4 regions of the Streptomyces sp. NBC_00203 genome follow, and region 1 is predicted to be linked to each of the others. Evidence: riboswitches for the same ligand, from Rfam matches in the RefSeq annotation. Region 1 holds a riboswitch; each other region holds the start of a gene.
What was found. A riboswitch is a leader RNA that binds a small molecule or an ion and turns the genes downstream of it on or off. The one in region 1 is predicted to bind cobalamin.

Region 1 (3,595 bases):
CGCGCAGCCCGTCCTCCTCGTCGATGCCGAGACCGTGCTGGAAGGGGAGGACGCCGTAGGAGCGCCGCCCGGTGAGACCGTGGAGCATGTCGAGCCCCGGCTCCAGCAGGGAGACATCCCCCCTGAACTTGTTGACGAGGAACCCGGCGACGAACTCCTGGTCCTCGCGCGACAGCAGCGCGACCGTCCCGAAGAACGAGGCGAACACGCCCCCGCGGTCGATGTCGCCGACGACGAGCACGGGCAGCCGCGCGTTGCGCGCGATCCCCATGTTCACGATGTCCGTCCGCCGCAGATTGATCTCGGCAGGACTCCCGGCCCCCTCACAGATCACCGCGTCATACGTGCCCCGCAACTCGGCGAGGCAGTCCAGCACGGTCCCCAGAAGGGCCTCCTGGCGCCCGCCGTGATAGCCGCGCGCGGTCATCTCACCCACGGGCTTGCCCATGAGGACGACCTGACTGCTGCGGTCGCTCCCCGGCTTGAGCAGCACGGGATTCATCAGCGCGGTGGGCTCGACGCGCGCGGCCTGCGCCTGCATGGCCTGCGCGCGCCCGATCTCGGCGCCCTCGCGCGTCACGAACGAGTTCAGCGACATGTTCTGCGCCTTGAAGGGCGCGACCTTGACGCCCTGCCGCACCAGCCACCGGCAGATCCCGGCGGTGACGACGCTCTTGCCGGCGTCGGAGGTGGTCCCGGCGACGAGGAGTCCGCCGCCCGTTCCGCCGCTCGCTCCGCCACTCATGAGGTACGCCCCTTCGCGAGAAGTCTCTGGGAGAGCAGTCGCCCGGCGGCACTCACGCCGAGGGCGAGCCAGCTCACACGCCGCGACAGCCGTACGGCCCGCTCGATGTCGTCGACTTGGACGGCGCGCCCGGTGCCGTTGAGTACGGGCCGGTGCTCGACCCGCCCCCCGTACGCGAGAGTCCCGCCGAGCCGCACCCCGAGCGCCCCCGCGAACGAGGCCTCCACAGGCCCGGCGTTGGGGCTCGGATGCTTACGGGCGTCGGCACGCCAGGCGCGTACGGCACCCCGCGGATCACTTCCGGCCGCGCTCGCGAGCACGGCGGTCAGCCGGGCCCCCGGCCACCCGGCCACATCGTCCAGGCGTGCGGAAGCCCACCCGTACCGCCGGTACTTGGGGGACTTGTGCCCGACCATGGCGTCGAGCGTGTTCACGGCACGGAAGGCGACAAGCCCGGGTACGCCGCCCACAGCGCCCCACACCAGCGCCCCCACCACCGCGTCGGAGGTGTTCTCGGCGACGGACTCGACGACGGCCCGAGCGATCCCGTGGGCGTCCAGCGCCTGGGGATCCCGCCCGCACAGATGGGGCAGCCGCTCCCGGGCCACCTCGACATCGCCGGCCGCGAGCGCGTCGCCGATCGCGCGGGCCTCGCGCCCGAGGGAGGTCCCCCCGACGACGGCCCAAGTGGCGGCGGCGGTCAGCGCGATGGAGGCGGTACGAGAGGAACGTACGGAATGGCTCGCGAGCGCCGCCAGCCCTGCGGCACCGCCCACGCACACGGCGGTGTGCAGCGCGCCCCACCCGCGGTGGTCCCGCCACAACACCCGCTCCACGGCTCCCGCGGCCCGCCCGAACGCGGCGACCGGATGCCCCCGGCGAGGGTCGCCGAGCAGCAGGTCGCCGAGGAGGCCGGCGGTGGCGCCGTACGCGAAGACGCGATCGGCACGCATCGGTTCAGCCGACCGTCGGGTCGGGCACGACCGTCGTTCGCATCACTCGCGTCGTTGGCAGGGCACTTGGGCAGCCGCGCATGGCGATATGTCCTCACTCAGGGTGTCCACGCCCTGGTTCGACGAGACCGGCGGTGAGAGTTCCTGGCTCCCGGGGACTTTCTTCCCCGGTGACAGTGGCGGGACCGCGCCGGACTCACACCGGCTTCCTCTCATGCCGCCGTACTTGGCTCGGGCAGTCCACCACGGGGTTGGAAGACCCGTCAACTTGCTGTTGACCTGCGACGGGGGAGTGTGCTGAGACCCACACCGCCACCACCCCGGCCTGCCCGCCGAGACCGACTTGTGCCGAATTCCCCTGTGGGGAGCGGCAGTCCACGGATGCGCTGATGATCACGGAGTGTAGGCATCCGAAATGTCCGCCGACGCGGAAAAAGAACCGCCCCGCTCACCGTCACCAGGAAAGGTGACCGATGAGCAGGGCGGCAAGGGTCGTGCGGTCCTCAGAGAGGAACGTGCGGTGCTCGGACCACGATCGGCCGGATGCTTCAGGCGATGATCAGGGAGATGCCGTACGCCACCGCCGCGGCGCAGGCCGCGAAGCAGACGTACGCGCCCGTGGCCGCCGCGGCGGCCGAACCGCCCTGGGCCGACTCCTTCTTGGAGAGGCCGACGACGCCGAGGGTGAAGAGGCCGACGAGGGCCACGGTCACTCCGAGGCTCACTCCGATGACGGACCCGAGGGCTGCCCAGTCGATGTTCATGCTGTTTCTTCCTTTGGGTCTCAGGCCATGGCCGACGGAGCCGACGGGTTCGCCGCGGTCTCGGCGGGAGCCGGAATGGTGGCCGTGAGGTCATCGGTGAGGCTGCCGGCCGGCGGCGGGGTCACGGCGGCGATGGCCGTGGTCACCACACCGGCGGGCTCCTCGGTCTCGTTGACGTTGGTGGCGTCGACCACCTCGCGGCGCGAGATCCGCCAGATCGCGGCGCTGGAGGCGACCAGGAAGACGGCGACGAGCGCGGTGCCCCAGTCGCCGAGGCCGGTGACCCACTCGGCGCCCGCGCCGACCAGCGCGGCGGCCGGCAGCGTCAGACCCCAGGCGATGAACATCCGGGTGGCGGTGGACCAGCGGACCACGCCGCCCTTGCGGCCGAGGCCGGCGCCCATCACGGAACCGGAGACCGAGTGCGTGGTGGAGAGGGAGAAGCCGATGTGGGAGGAGGCCAGGATGACCGTGGCCGCGCTGGTCTGGGCGGCGAAGCCCTGCTGCGGCTGGAGGTCGGTCAGGCCCTTGCCCATCGTGCGGATGATGCGCCAGCCGCCCAGGTAGGTGCCGAGCGCGATGGCGAGACCGGCGGAGAGGATCACCCAGACCGGCGGATCGGCGTCGGGGGCGATGGCGCCACCGGCGATCAGGGCCAGGGTGATGATGCCCATCGTCTTCTGGGCGTCGTTGGTGCCGTGGGCCAGCGAGACCAGGCCGGCGGAGGCGATCTGGCCGGCGCGGTAGCCCTTCGCGGTGGCCTTGGTGTCGGCGTTCTTGCTGAGCCTGTACGACAGCCGCGTGGCGAGCATCGCGGCTATGCCCGCGACTATGGGGGCCGCGACGGCGGGCAGCAGCACCTTGCCGACCAGGACGTCCCCGTGCACCGCGCCGGTGCCGGCGGAGGCGATGGTGGCGCCGACCAGGCCGCCCATGAGGGCGTGCGAGGAGCTGGACGGGAGGCCGACGAGCCACGTCAGCAGATTCCAGAGGATGGCACCGACAAGCGCCGCGAAGATCACTTCGGGCTGGATGCCGGATTCGTCGACGAGGCCTTTGGAGATCGTGTTGGCGACCTCCACCGAGAGGAAGGCGCCGACAAGGTTGAGCACGGCGGACATGGCCACCGCGAC
Region 2 (3,595 bases), 790 kb from region 1:
TCTGGTGGGGGTGGGCGGTGGCATTCGTCGGCTTGGTCACCTGGTCGCCGCAGCCTGTCTGGGGGTAGCCGGCAATGGCGCACAGGAGGGCGTTGGTGTCGTAGCGGAGGGGCTTCGCGACCGAGGCCAGGGCTTCGGCCGTGGTCGCGTCCGAGGGGACGCTCGCGCAGGCCGTGCGCGGGCGTCCGAGGGGACGCTCGCGCAGGCCGTGCGCGGGGTGGGCGGGGTTTCGCCGGACGGTGCGTCCGTGGGCGTACCGAAGTCGATGACCAGGGCCACGCGCTTCTTGCCCTGCTGGGCGGGCGTCTTGGCGCAGATCGAGGCGAAGTCCCGGTTTCCGCGCGGCTGTACGGCGTGCTGGGAGTCCTCGCTGATCGCGAAGCGGAAGCCCTCGACGTCGCCGTCGGACGGCCGCGCGGTGGACGGGCCCTGGGTGGCGTACGTCCACTTCCCGCCGGTCAGGTCCCAGAAGGACCAGTAGCGGTAGCCGACCGCCTGGGCCTGCCCCGCCCCGCCGAGTACGAGGAGCAGCAGGGCCAAGGCAAGACTCAGGGTCACGGCACGACTCGGAGCCAGGGCCGGCGCGGGCGTCCGACGGCGGCGTATCACAGCTGCTGCTTCTTGTTGCGGCCGCTGATCAGGAAGCCGATGCCGATGCCCGCGACGAGACCGACGCCGACGATCCACCAGACGCCGAGTCCCTTGTCGTCGTCCTTCTTCTTCTCGTCCTTCTTCTCGTCGCTCGCGGCGGCCGAGTGGTCGGACGCGTCCGTCGCCGGACCGGTCGCGCCGAGCTGCTTGACGAGGTCCGCGCCGCCGAAGTCGCGCGGGTCGGTGCCGGTGGCGTGGGCGGCGAAGATCAGCTGGGCGTACGCGGCCGGTCCGGCCTTCGCCGCCCAGGCGCCGTAGTTCTTCTCCAGCCAGGCGAGGGGCTTCTGGGTGTCCTCGGTCCAGCCGTCGGAGGCGAGCGCGACGACCGCGTCGGCGGTGTTTCCGTAGTCGGGCTGGTCCTTGGCGCCGGGCATCGCCGACTTCAGGTACGGGGTGCCGTTGAGGGCGTTGGAGAGGTAGGAGGCGCCGTTGCGGGCAGCCTCCGCCGGCGTGAGCTTCTCCGTGGCGCCGCACACATAACCGGACGTCGAGGTCTTCCCGTGCGTCGTCACGAACCCCTTGCCGAGGGAGCCGAGGACCGCGGCCGCCGTGGCGTCCGCGTTCGCCGCCAGCTTGCCCTTCTTGTCGGGCTGGAACGCGAACCCGCCGCCGCTGCCCTCGCCCTCGCACGCGATGGACAGCGTCACGAGTGCGTCGTACGGCGACTTGCCGCCCTGGGAGACGTTCGCGGGCTTCTCCCCGGCCGCCGCGAGCGCGCCGATCACCACGGACGTCGAGTTGGCGTCGCTGGCCCCGCCCGCGACGTACCCCCAGCCGCCGTCCTTGTTCTGCACGGACTTCAGCCATGCCACGGCCTTGCCCGTCTCGGTGTCGTGCCCGCCGAGTGCGGCCAGGGCCTGCACGGCGGCGGCCGTGTTGTTCGTGTCGACCATCGTCTTGGCGTCGCACTTCGCGGTCGCGTCGGCGCGGTACGGCGCGAACGCCCCGCTCGCACACTGCTGCCCGGTCAGCCAGTCGACGGCCTTCGCCGCGGGCTTGACGCCCACGGTGTCCTGGGCGAGCAGCGCGAGTGACTGCCGCCAGACACCGTCGTAGGTGGGGTCGGTGGAGCCGTACAGGCCCGACGGGATCGCCTGGGACGCGGAGGGGGACGGGGACGAGTCCGCCGCGAGGGCGGCCGGTGCGAAGGCCGTGCCGATCACGGCGGTGGCGGCCAGTACCGCGGCGCTGCGGCGAACAATCATGACTCTCCCCTGGGGAGCCGGGCAGCACCGGGCGCAGACTTGGCCCGAGCGGCTCCGGCTCCGTATACCTCGACGGTGCCGGCCGTCGGCGGGCTGCCGACGGCACGAGCCGGTCACGTCCCGGGCGAGGCGATCCGGCTCACCACCTGGCAGGTGATTCACGGTTGCGGGTCAGCGCCGGATTTGCACCGGCTTCCCCCCGTACGGGTGTGATGACGACGCGCTCACTCTACCGGCCCGTAGGGAAGCCCCTGAGAGCCGCCTGTGAGGCCGGGTGTGCGTACGGCTAGGTTCGGCGCATGCGAACAGGGCGGGGAACAGGGCGGGGAGCGGGACGTATGGGGAAACTGCTCGGCTCGGGGCGTTCCGCGGACGTCTACGAGATCGACGAGGCGTGGGTCCTGCGCCGGGACCGCGAAGGATGGGGCGACGCCACCGCCGAGGCCGCGGTCATGGAACACGTACGAGGGCACGGCTATCCGGTGCCGGGCGTGCGGGCGGCGACCCGGACCGACCTGGTGATGGAGCGGCTGTCCGGGCCGACCATGCTGGAGGCGTTCGGCGCGGGACTGTTCTCCGCCGAGGAGGCCGGCCTCACCCTCGCCCGGCTGCTGCGCACCCTGCACGCCGTGCCCGCCCGGGTCTCCGCCGACCCCGCCGTCCGCGTCCTGCACCTGGACCTGCACCCCGACAACGTGATGCTCACCCCGGACGGCCCGAAGGTCATCGACTGGGCCAACGCCGAGGAGGGCCCGCCCGGCCTGGACTGGGGTACGTCCGCCGTGATCCTCGCCCAGGTGGCCGTCGGGGACGAGCCACACGCGGAGGTGGCGCACGAGACGCTCGCCGCGATGCTCGACGGCAACGCGGCGTACATGACGGAGGACGGGCTGGCGGAGGCGAGGGCCCGGCGCGCCGTCAATCCGACCATGAGCGTGCGCGAGGTCCAACTCCTGGGCGACGCCGAGGAACTGATCCGTACGCTGCTGCACTCCTAGGCTGCTTCGGCTTCACGGAGCAGGAGCAGGAGCAGGAGCAGGAGCAGGAGCAGGAGCAGAGCAGATCAGAGCAGAGCAGAGCAGAGCTGTGCTTCACGGCACGCGTACCGGCACGGTCGTCTCCACCGGCTGGCACAGGACCAGGGCGAGGTCGTCGGCGAGTGCTGTGCCGGTGTGGTTGATCAGGCGGGTGTACAGGGCGTGCAGGGCCTCGTCGGGGAGGGGTTCGCGCAGGGCGAGCGCGGCCTCGCCGAGGAGGGGGAAGGGGGCGCCCTCCGGGTCGCGGGCCTCGGTCAGGCCGTCGGTGTAGAGGAGGAGCCGGTCGCCGGGCTGGAGTCGTACGCGGTACTGGCGCGGGACGGGGCGCAGTCCCAACGGGGGCGTGGGAACCAGGGGTTCGAGGAGTTCGATGCGGTGGCCGGAGCGCAGTGGTGCCGGGTGGCCGCAGTTGACCAGCCGGACCTCGCCGGGCGCGAACTCGGCGAGCACGGCGGTGACGAAGTCCTCGGGGCCCAGCTCCGGGGTGAGGCGAGCGTCGAGACTGCCGACGAGGGTCGTCAAGTCGGGTGCCGTGTAGGCGAGTTCGCGGAAGCCGGCGATGGTGTCGGCGGTCAGCCGGAGGGCGTCGAGGCCGTGACCGCGTACGTCGCCGACGAGCACGCGCAGCCCGTACGGTGTCACCGCCACGTCGTACAGGTCGCCGCCGACCGTCGACTCGCGGGCGGCGCAGTGGTAGCGGGT
Region 3 (3,595 bases), 1.4 Mb from region 1:
GGACAGCCCCGAACGCCTGGCCATCGAGGACATCGAGCGGCTCGGCCGGGAGAAGGGACCGCTGCGGGCGGCGGCGGCTTTCGGAGCGATGACGATGCCCGAGCCGCCACGGATGTTCGTGTCCCCGCGGGGCCAGGCGGTGATCGCCGCGACCTCGCGCTTCCTGCTGGCCACCGGCGGCTCCGTGCGCCGCGTCACCGGACGCGAGCCGGACACCATGTCCCGCATCCTGGGCAACTCCGCCCTGCTGATCGAGCGGGAGCTGCCCGAGTTCTGCTTCGCGTACCAGCCCGATCTCCAGGCTCTGCGGAACGCCGGTATCCCCTGGCGCCTCGCCACGGGCCGCGACAGCGAAGGGCGCCCCTACTACCGTCCCGCTCACGTCCTCGGCGAACTGCTCGGCGTAGCATGCGAGGAGTTCCCCGGAGGCCACACGGTCTACCAGCAGCTTCCGGAGGAATTCACCCAGCGGCTGACCACGATTCTGGACCAACTCTCCTCATGAAGACCGACAAGGGCAGCGCGGCGGACACACGGCCGTCCCCGCGCGTCAGACCGGCGCTGAACCGGACGTACATCGCCGCCGCCGCACTGGCCCTGATCGACGCCAACGGCCTCGGCAACTTCTCGATGCGCAAGCTCGGCGCGGGGCTCGGGGTCGACCCGATGGCGGTGTACCGCTATTTCCGGGACCAGGAGGAGCTGTTCGACGGCATCGCGGAGGCGCTCTTCGACGAGCTCGACGTCGACTCGCTGCCCTGGGACGGCACTTGGCGGGCGGTCGCCGAGCAGTACTGCCTGCGGCTGCGCGACACGCTGCTCCGCCATCCGCAGGCGGTCTCGGTCTTCGCGACCCGTCCGGTGCGCTCGCGTGCGTCGATCGACACGGGCGTACGGATCATCGAGCTGCTTCAGGCCAGGGGCTTCACCCCGACCCACGCCCTGCAGATCGCTCGCTGTCTGCGCGAGTTCACCATCGGGCACGCGCTGAGCCTGGCGGTGGTGCGGCTCGGTTCGCAGAGCCGCAGCAAGAAGCCCGCGCCCGAGTCGCCCGCGTACAACGTCCTCGCCCGCGCGGCCGACGACACGGAGATCGACGAACACTTCGACGTCGGCCTCACGGCGATGCTGGACGGCTTCGAGCGGCTGATCTGAACGAGAAGGGCGGCCCCAGGCCGAGGACCGGGACCGCCCTTCTTCAACCACTCAGTGAGCGACGGGAGTTGCCTCCGCGGCGGGCTCCTTCTCCCGCACGGTGGCCGGTCGTGGAGCCAGTACCCGCTCCGCCAGCACCCCGAAGACGAGACCGAAGGCGGTCCACAGGGTCAGCTGGATGGCCAGGGCCGCGAGGCGGAACTGCCAGAGCAGGCTGGCGGAGAAGTCCTTCGGGACCTCGTTGACGGCCGGCAGGAACGCGTACGCGAGGCCGATGGCGAGGACGAAGAACGCGCCCGCCGCGAGCGTCGCGTTCCAGTTGCCCAGGCGCGGCGCGAGGCGCTTGCCCAGGATGACCGTGGCGACGGCGAGCAGCACGCTGAGCACCATCATCAGGAAGTACAGGGTCGTGCGCCTGCCGATGGTGTCGGGGTCGCCGACGGACGGCGGGTTGGCCGGGTACTTCAGGAACGGCACGACGTAGACGGCGAGCAGGCCCGCCGCCGACAGCAGGAGCGCGCTGGCGCGCGGCCCGAACCGGCCGATCCGGCCCAGCGCGAAGCAGTACGCGAGGGCGGCGATCCCGCCGAACGAGACCCCGTAGACGAGGACACCGGTGGCCAGACCGCCGGTGGACTGCATCGTGCGGGAGACGATCTCCATGCCGTGCTCGTGCGAGTGCGCCTCCTCGTAGGCGATCGCCGAGTCCACGCGCGGCTCACCCAGGAAGTAGGCGACGACCAGGGCGAGCAGGCCCGCGGCGAGACCCGCGAGCATGCCACGCACCAGGAGGTTTCTGACAGTTGCGGAATTCATGAGCTCGTACGTTTCCTCTTCGGCGTCAGTGGCAGGGGAAGCCGAGGAGGTGGCGGGCGTCGTGCACCCACTCGTGCACGTTCTCGCCGGACACGAGGGAGGTGGCGCCCTGTTCGGCGCCGACGAAGTAGAGCAGGACCAGCATCAGGATGCCGAAGAAGACCGCCCAGGGGGCGATCGCGCCGATCGGCAGCTTCGCGGGAACGGCGGTGGGGGTAACGGTCGGCTGAGCGACGGACTGCGCCATGGGGCAGAACCTCCTGGGGAACTCGCGTCCCATCGTGGTGGTGCACAGGACGACGGCCGCGGGTCTGACTTGCTCGACCTTCACCACCCCTGGCGGGAGTGGTTCTTGATGGGCTTACAGTGGCGCGACCGTGCCGGATTTCCACCGGACTTCCGCCGAACCGTCGTCAATATCGACGAGACCGTACCGCGTGGCGGGGATTCGGCCAAGGGCGCATGAGGAGCACGGCGTGCGCCCCTCGCCCGGCCGCGTGGCCGGTTCCCGTACCGCACAAGGGTTTCGCACAGGAAAGTGGATGTGTATGACGAGCCGAGTGATCCTGATCTCAGCGGCGATCAGCGAGGCACTGCGCGAGGCCCGCTTCGACGACGGATGTCCGGTCGATGCCTCGGGGCTGCGGCTCGCGCGGGCGGCCGCGGGCAGTGTTCCGGCCGCGGCCCGGCCGTGGGTCTCCCCCACCGTGCGGTGCCGGGAGACCGCGGGCGCGCTCGGCCTCGACACCCCTGAGGACGCACCGGAGTTGGCGGGGGTGGACGTGGGCCGCTGGCGCGGGGCGACCCTCGACGAGGTGAGCGCGAAGGAGCCGGAGGCGGTGGCACAGTGGCTGGCCGATCCCGGATCCGCGCCGCACGACGGGGAGTCGGTGCGGGCGTTCTGCGACCGGGTGGCGGGCTGGCTGGACACGGCCTCCGAGGTCACCGGGCGAACCGTCGCCGTGGTGGAGCCGGAGGTCGTACGGGCTTTGGTGGTACGGGTGTTGGGGGCGCCGGAGTCGGCCTTCTGGCGCGTCGACGTGCCACCGCTGACCGCCACGGAGTTCAGCGGCCGCGCGGGTCGCTGGAACGTTCGCGCGGGACGCCCGCTCGGGGAGCCGGGCTGACCCGTACGCCATCAGGGCGCGTCGTCCCTCACGCGCCCGCCGCCTCCCGCGAGATCCGCTCGAACTGCGCCCCCATCGCCTCGGAGAGCGCCTGGGCCGCCTTCAGTGGGCGGACCATGACCATGAAGTCGTCGATCCGGCCGTCCTCGTCGAAGTGCAGGAAGTCGCAGCCGGTGAGCTGCTTGTCGCCCACCTTCGCCTCGAAGACCAGCGCGTGGTCCCGGCCGTCGGCGCCGGCGATCTCGCGTACGTACCGGAAGTCGGTGAAGACACGGGAGACGCCGCGCAGGATGGCCGCGGTGATGGCCTTGCCCGGGTAGGGCTTGAAGGCGACGGGGCTGGTGAACACCACGTCCTCGGCCAGCATCTCCTCGATCGCGGCGAAGTCTCCGGCCTCCACGGCCTTGCGGAAGGAATGCATCACGCCCACCTCTTCTACTCAACCAGTTGTCTAGGTGCGGATGACATTAATCGCGTGTGTTCGCGGCGTCCAGCCT
Region 4 (3,595 bases), 1.4 Mb from region 1:
CGGACTCCACCTCGGGTTCGAGGCCGCTCGGCCGCGCATGGCGATGAACATGCACGGGGCGCACATGACCGGCGCGCACACCCACGCCCTGACGCCCCACGCCACGGCCGCGCATGTGGCCGCCGCCCTGCTCGCGACCTGGTGGCTGCGGCGCGGCGAAGCCGCGCTGTGGTCCCTGCTGCGGCGGGCCGTGGCACTCGTACCGGGGCTCGCGGCGTGGTGGCGGGTACGGACGGGACCGTCTCACACACGGGCCCGCCGGGACGTCGTATCCCGGAATCACGTGGCGCCGCGGCCACTTCGGCAGCTGTTGCTGCGGCACGCCGTCTCCCGTCGGGGACCGCCGGCAGGGCTCGCCTCCATGCCCTGACCGCATCCACACTCGTACGGAGTTCCCCTGATGTCCCCGATCCGCACCACCCTGCGCCGAGCCGGCCTTGTCGCCGCCCTCACCACGGTCGGAGTCCTGACCGCCGCGGGCGCGGCCTTCGCGCATGTGACGGTCCACCCCGAGAGCTACGCCAAGGGCGCCACGGACGGAGTCCTGACCTTCCGCGTCCCCAACGAGGAGGACACCGCCAGCACCACCAAGGTGCAGGTCTTCCTGCCCACCGACCATCCGGTCCTGGGCGTCCTGGTCACGCCCCAGGCGGGCTGGACCGCGAAGGTGACGACCACCAAGCTCAAGACGCCCATCAAGACGGACGACGGCACCATCACCGACGCCGTCTCCGAGATCACCTGGACCGGCGGCAGGATCCGCCACGGCGAGTACCAGGACTTCGACGTCGCCTTCGGTCAGCTCCCGGACAACACCGACGAGTTGAGCTTCAAGACGCTGCAGACCTACTCGGACGGCAATGTCGCCCGCTGGATCGAGGAGACGCCGAAGGGCGGCGAGGAGCCGGAGAACCCGGCGCCGGTGCTCACGCTTACCGCCAAGGATGCGGGGGAGGACGGTTCCGACGAGGCTTCCACCTCGGACTCGTCGTCGGGCTCGGGTACGGCGTCCCGTTCGGGCTCGTCTCCGGCTGCCGCGGCCAAGAGCTCGGCGTCGAGCAGCGACTCGACGGCCCGGGGTCTGGGCATCGCCGGACTGATCGTCGGCGTCCTCGGTCTGGCCGCGGCCGGATTCGCCCTCGCTCGCGGCCGTAGCGCCCGCTCCTAGCCGATACGCGGCTGCCGCCCCGCCGGTCTCAACTCCCGCCGGCGGGGCGGACTGCCCACCGCTGCTCGACCTTGGCCAGCCGCCAGTACGCCACGGCCGCGGCCCAGACGACCACGAACAGGCCGACGATGATGTAGCCGACGTTGTCCATGTCGAGCCCCGCGATCCAGCCGGTCACCGCGTCGCGCAGGTCGAGCTTGTCGTGCAGCACGCCCACCAGCTCGATCGTGCCGATGAAGAAGGCCACCGCGATGGACAGGCCAGTGATGGTGAGGTTGTAGAAGACCTTGCGTACCGGGTTGGAGAAGGCCCACTGGTAGGCGAAGTTCATGAACGTGCCGTCCAGCGTGTCGAACAGGCTCATCCCCGCCGCGAACAGCAGCGGCAGGCAGAGGATCGCGTACCAGGGCAGCCCGGCCGCCGCACCGCTGCCCGCCATCACCATCAGCGTGACCTCGGTGGCGGTGTCGAAGCCGAGGCCGAAGAGGAAGCCCAGCGGGAACATCTGCCCGGGCCGCGTGATGGACTTCGTGAAGCGGCCGAGGATCCGGTTCATGAACCCCCGGGAATCCAGGTGCTGTTCGAGCTCGGCCTCGTCGTACGTACCGGCCCGCATCGCCCGGAAGACCCGCAGGATCCCGATGAGCGCGACGAGGTTGAGCGCGGCGATGAGGTAGAGGAACGACCCGGAGATCGTCGTACCCATGACACCGAGCACCTGGTGCGTACTGGACCCCTCGTTCATGATCCGCCCGGCCAGCTGGGTGCCTCCGGCGATGAGCGCGGCGAGGATGACCACCACACTGGAGTGCCCGAGCGCGAACCAGAAGCCCACCGACACCGGCCGCTTGCCGTCGGCCATCAGTTTGCGCGTGGTGTTGTCGATCGCGGCGATGTGGTCCGCGTCGAAGGCGTGCCGCATGCCCAGGGTGTAGGCGGTGACGCCCAGGCCGATGCCGAACGCCTTGGAGCCGACCTCGTAGTGCTCCGGCACCACGAGTAGGAACAGGATGCCGAACGCGACGACGTGCAGCGCCGCGATCACGGCCAGGAGTACACCGGTCCGCACGGTGTCCTCGCGCCGCCAGCGGAAGCCGGCTGCGGATGGGGACGACTGCGTGGGCAGGGTCATGCGGTCACGCTCCAGCACCTCGTGGATCACTTCGTGAGATGCCGCGGCCGGTCTCCTGGCTGACGGGTGCACGCGCCCGGCCCTGCCTTCCCGGCCTCGCGGCCAGTGGCGCCACCCGAAGGCGGCACGGGACGGGAACTCCCCGATCACAGTGGCGAGGGCCGCTCCGGTCTGGGCCCCTGAGGGGCCGTCACCGGTCTTCCCGAACACCACGGCCCGCCAACCGTAGGCGTGGCCGGGGTCTCCTGCAAAGCTGCACAGCTACGCAGGTATTGAAGATCACATACGGCTGCTCGCGCTGGCCGTTCCGGAGACCGAGACGGAGACCGAGGCGAACACGGAGACGGAGACGGAGACGGAGACAAAATGGGAATCGGAGACGGGCGGGGAGACGGCGGCGTGCGTCCCGGGGTCGCCTGCGAAGATGGCCCCATGCATCTCGTCCCCGCCGAGCGGGCCGACCGCCGGACCATCGACGGCCACCGGGTCTGCGACGCCGTCGCCGCCATCGGTGAGCCCGGGCACGTACGCACCTGGGCCGACCGCTTCTCCCTCCTCGCCGACCCGCGTCGCCTCGCCCTGCTCCTGGCCCTCCACCGGGCGGGCCCTCTCGCCGTCTCCGACCTCGCAATCGCGACCGGCATGAACGACGCCGCCGTGTCCCAGGCCCTGCGTCTGCTCCGCACCGCGGGGGTGGTCGAGGGCGACAAGGACGGGCGGGTCGTGCGCTATCGGGTGACCGACGGTCCGACCGCCGAACTGCTCGAACACTGCGCGTCCGGCGCCGGCTGAGCCGCTCCCGGGCGCACCGGGATCGAAAAGGGGATCTGGACAAGGCATCCGGACAGGGCCATCCGGACAAGGGTGCGGCCCCGAACGCCTGGGAGGCGGGCCGGGGCCGCGGGCTCACGGAGTCACCGTGGTGCGGTCACTCACTGTTGAGTTGCCAAGGTGCCGTGTTGCTCAGTCCTGCGTCGGCGCGTTCTTCCTGCGGACGAAGAACACCGCCGCGCCGCCGATCACGACCAGGGCGATGGCCACGCCCGCGATGACCGGGGTCGCGCTGGAGCCGCCGGTCTCGGCGAGGTCGGTGCCCCCGCCGGAGGTGCCGCCCACCGTCGCCGGGCTCGGCTCACTGACCGTCTGGGTCGAGATGTCGTTCGCGCCGCCCTGGGTCTTGCAGTCGAGGACGCCCTTGAACCGCTCGGTGAAGCCGTTCGGACCGTCGATCGTGAAGTCGTACGCCTGGTCCTCCTGCAGCGGAATGGTCACCGTCTGGGACTTGCCCGCAGCGA

Region 2: linked by a shared signal. The riboswitch ahead of OG975_RS14480 (prenyltransferase/squalene oxidase repeat-containing protein) and the one ahead of OG975_RS11065 (cobalamin biosynthesis protein) in region 1 are both predicted to bind cobalamin.
Region 3: linked by a shared signal. The riboswitch ahead of OG975_RS04570 (CbtB-domain containing protein) and the one ahead of OG975_RS11065 (cobalamin biosynthesis protein) in region 1 are both predicted to bind cobalamin.
Region 4: linked by a shared signal. The riboswitch ahead of OG975_RS17040 (HoxN/HupN/NixA family nickel/cobalt transporter) and the one ahead of OG975_RS11065 (cobalamin biosynthesis protein) in region 1 are both predicted to bind cobalamin.

The regions. Positions count from the first base shown of each region.
Region 1 covers NZ_CP108126.1:2,392,426-2,396,020, reverse strand. Annotated here, with positions in the region: gene OG975_RS11070 (cobyric acid synthase) at 1-745, opposite strand, end outside; gene OG975_RS11065 (cobalamin biosynthesis protein) at 742-1,698, opposite strand; cobalamin riboswitch at 1,817-1,958, opposite strand; gene OG975_RS11060 (hypothetical protein) at 2,247-2,462, opposite strand; gene OG975_RS11055 (anion permease) at 2,483-3,595, opposite strand, start outside.
Region 2 covers NZ_CP108126.1:3,182,230-3,185,824, reverse strand. Annotated here, with positions in the region: partial or broken gene OG975_RS14485 (SCO2322 family protein) at 1-576, opposite strand, end outside; gene OG975_RS14480 (prenyltransferase/squalene oxidase repeat-containing protein) at 606-1,856, opposite strand; cobalamin riboswitch at 1,962-2,112, opposite strand; gene OG975_RS14475 (phosphotransferase family protein) at 2,195-2,854, shown strand; gene OG975_RS14470 (PP2C family protein-serine/threonine phosphatase) at 2,948-3,595, opposite strand, start outside.
Region 3 covers NZ_CP108126.1:945,616-949,210, forward strand. Annotated here, with positions in the region: gene OG975_RS04555 (alpha/beta fold hydrolase) at 1-505, shown strand, start outside; gene OG975_RS04560 (TetR/AcrR family transcriptional regulator C-terminal domain-containing protein) at 502-1,155, shown strand; gene OG975_RS04565 (CbtA family protein) at 1,207-1,971, opposite strand; gene OG975_RS04570 (CbtB-domain containing protein) at 1,997-2,218, opposite strand; cobalamin riboswitch at 2,255-2,419, opposite strand; gene OG975_RS04575 (histidine phosphatase family protein) at 2,520-3,098, shown strand; gene OG975_RS04580 (nuclear transport factor 2 family protein) at 3,127-3,519, opposite strand.
Region 4 covers NZ_CP108126.1:3,780,956-3,784,550, reverse strand. Annotated here, with positions in the region: gene OG975_RS17050 (hypothetical protein) at 1-370, shown strand, start outside; gene OG975_RS17045 (YcnI family protein) at 401-1,168, shown strand; gene OG975_RS17040 (HoxN/HupN/NixA family nickel/cobalt transporter) at 1,197-2,300, opposite strand; cobalamin riboswitch at 2,328-2,555, opposite strand; gene OG975_RS17035 (hypothetical protein) at 2,580-2,738, opposite strand; gene OG975_RS17030 (winged helix-turn-helix domain-containing protein) at 2,733-3,092, shown strand; gene OG975_RS17025 (Cys-Gln thioester bond-forming surface protein) at 3,264-3,595, opposite strand, start outside.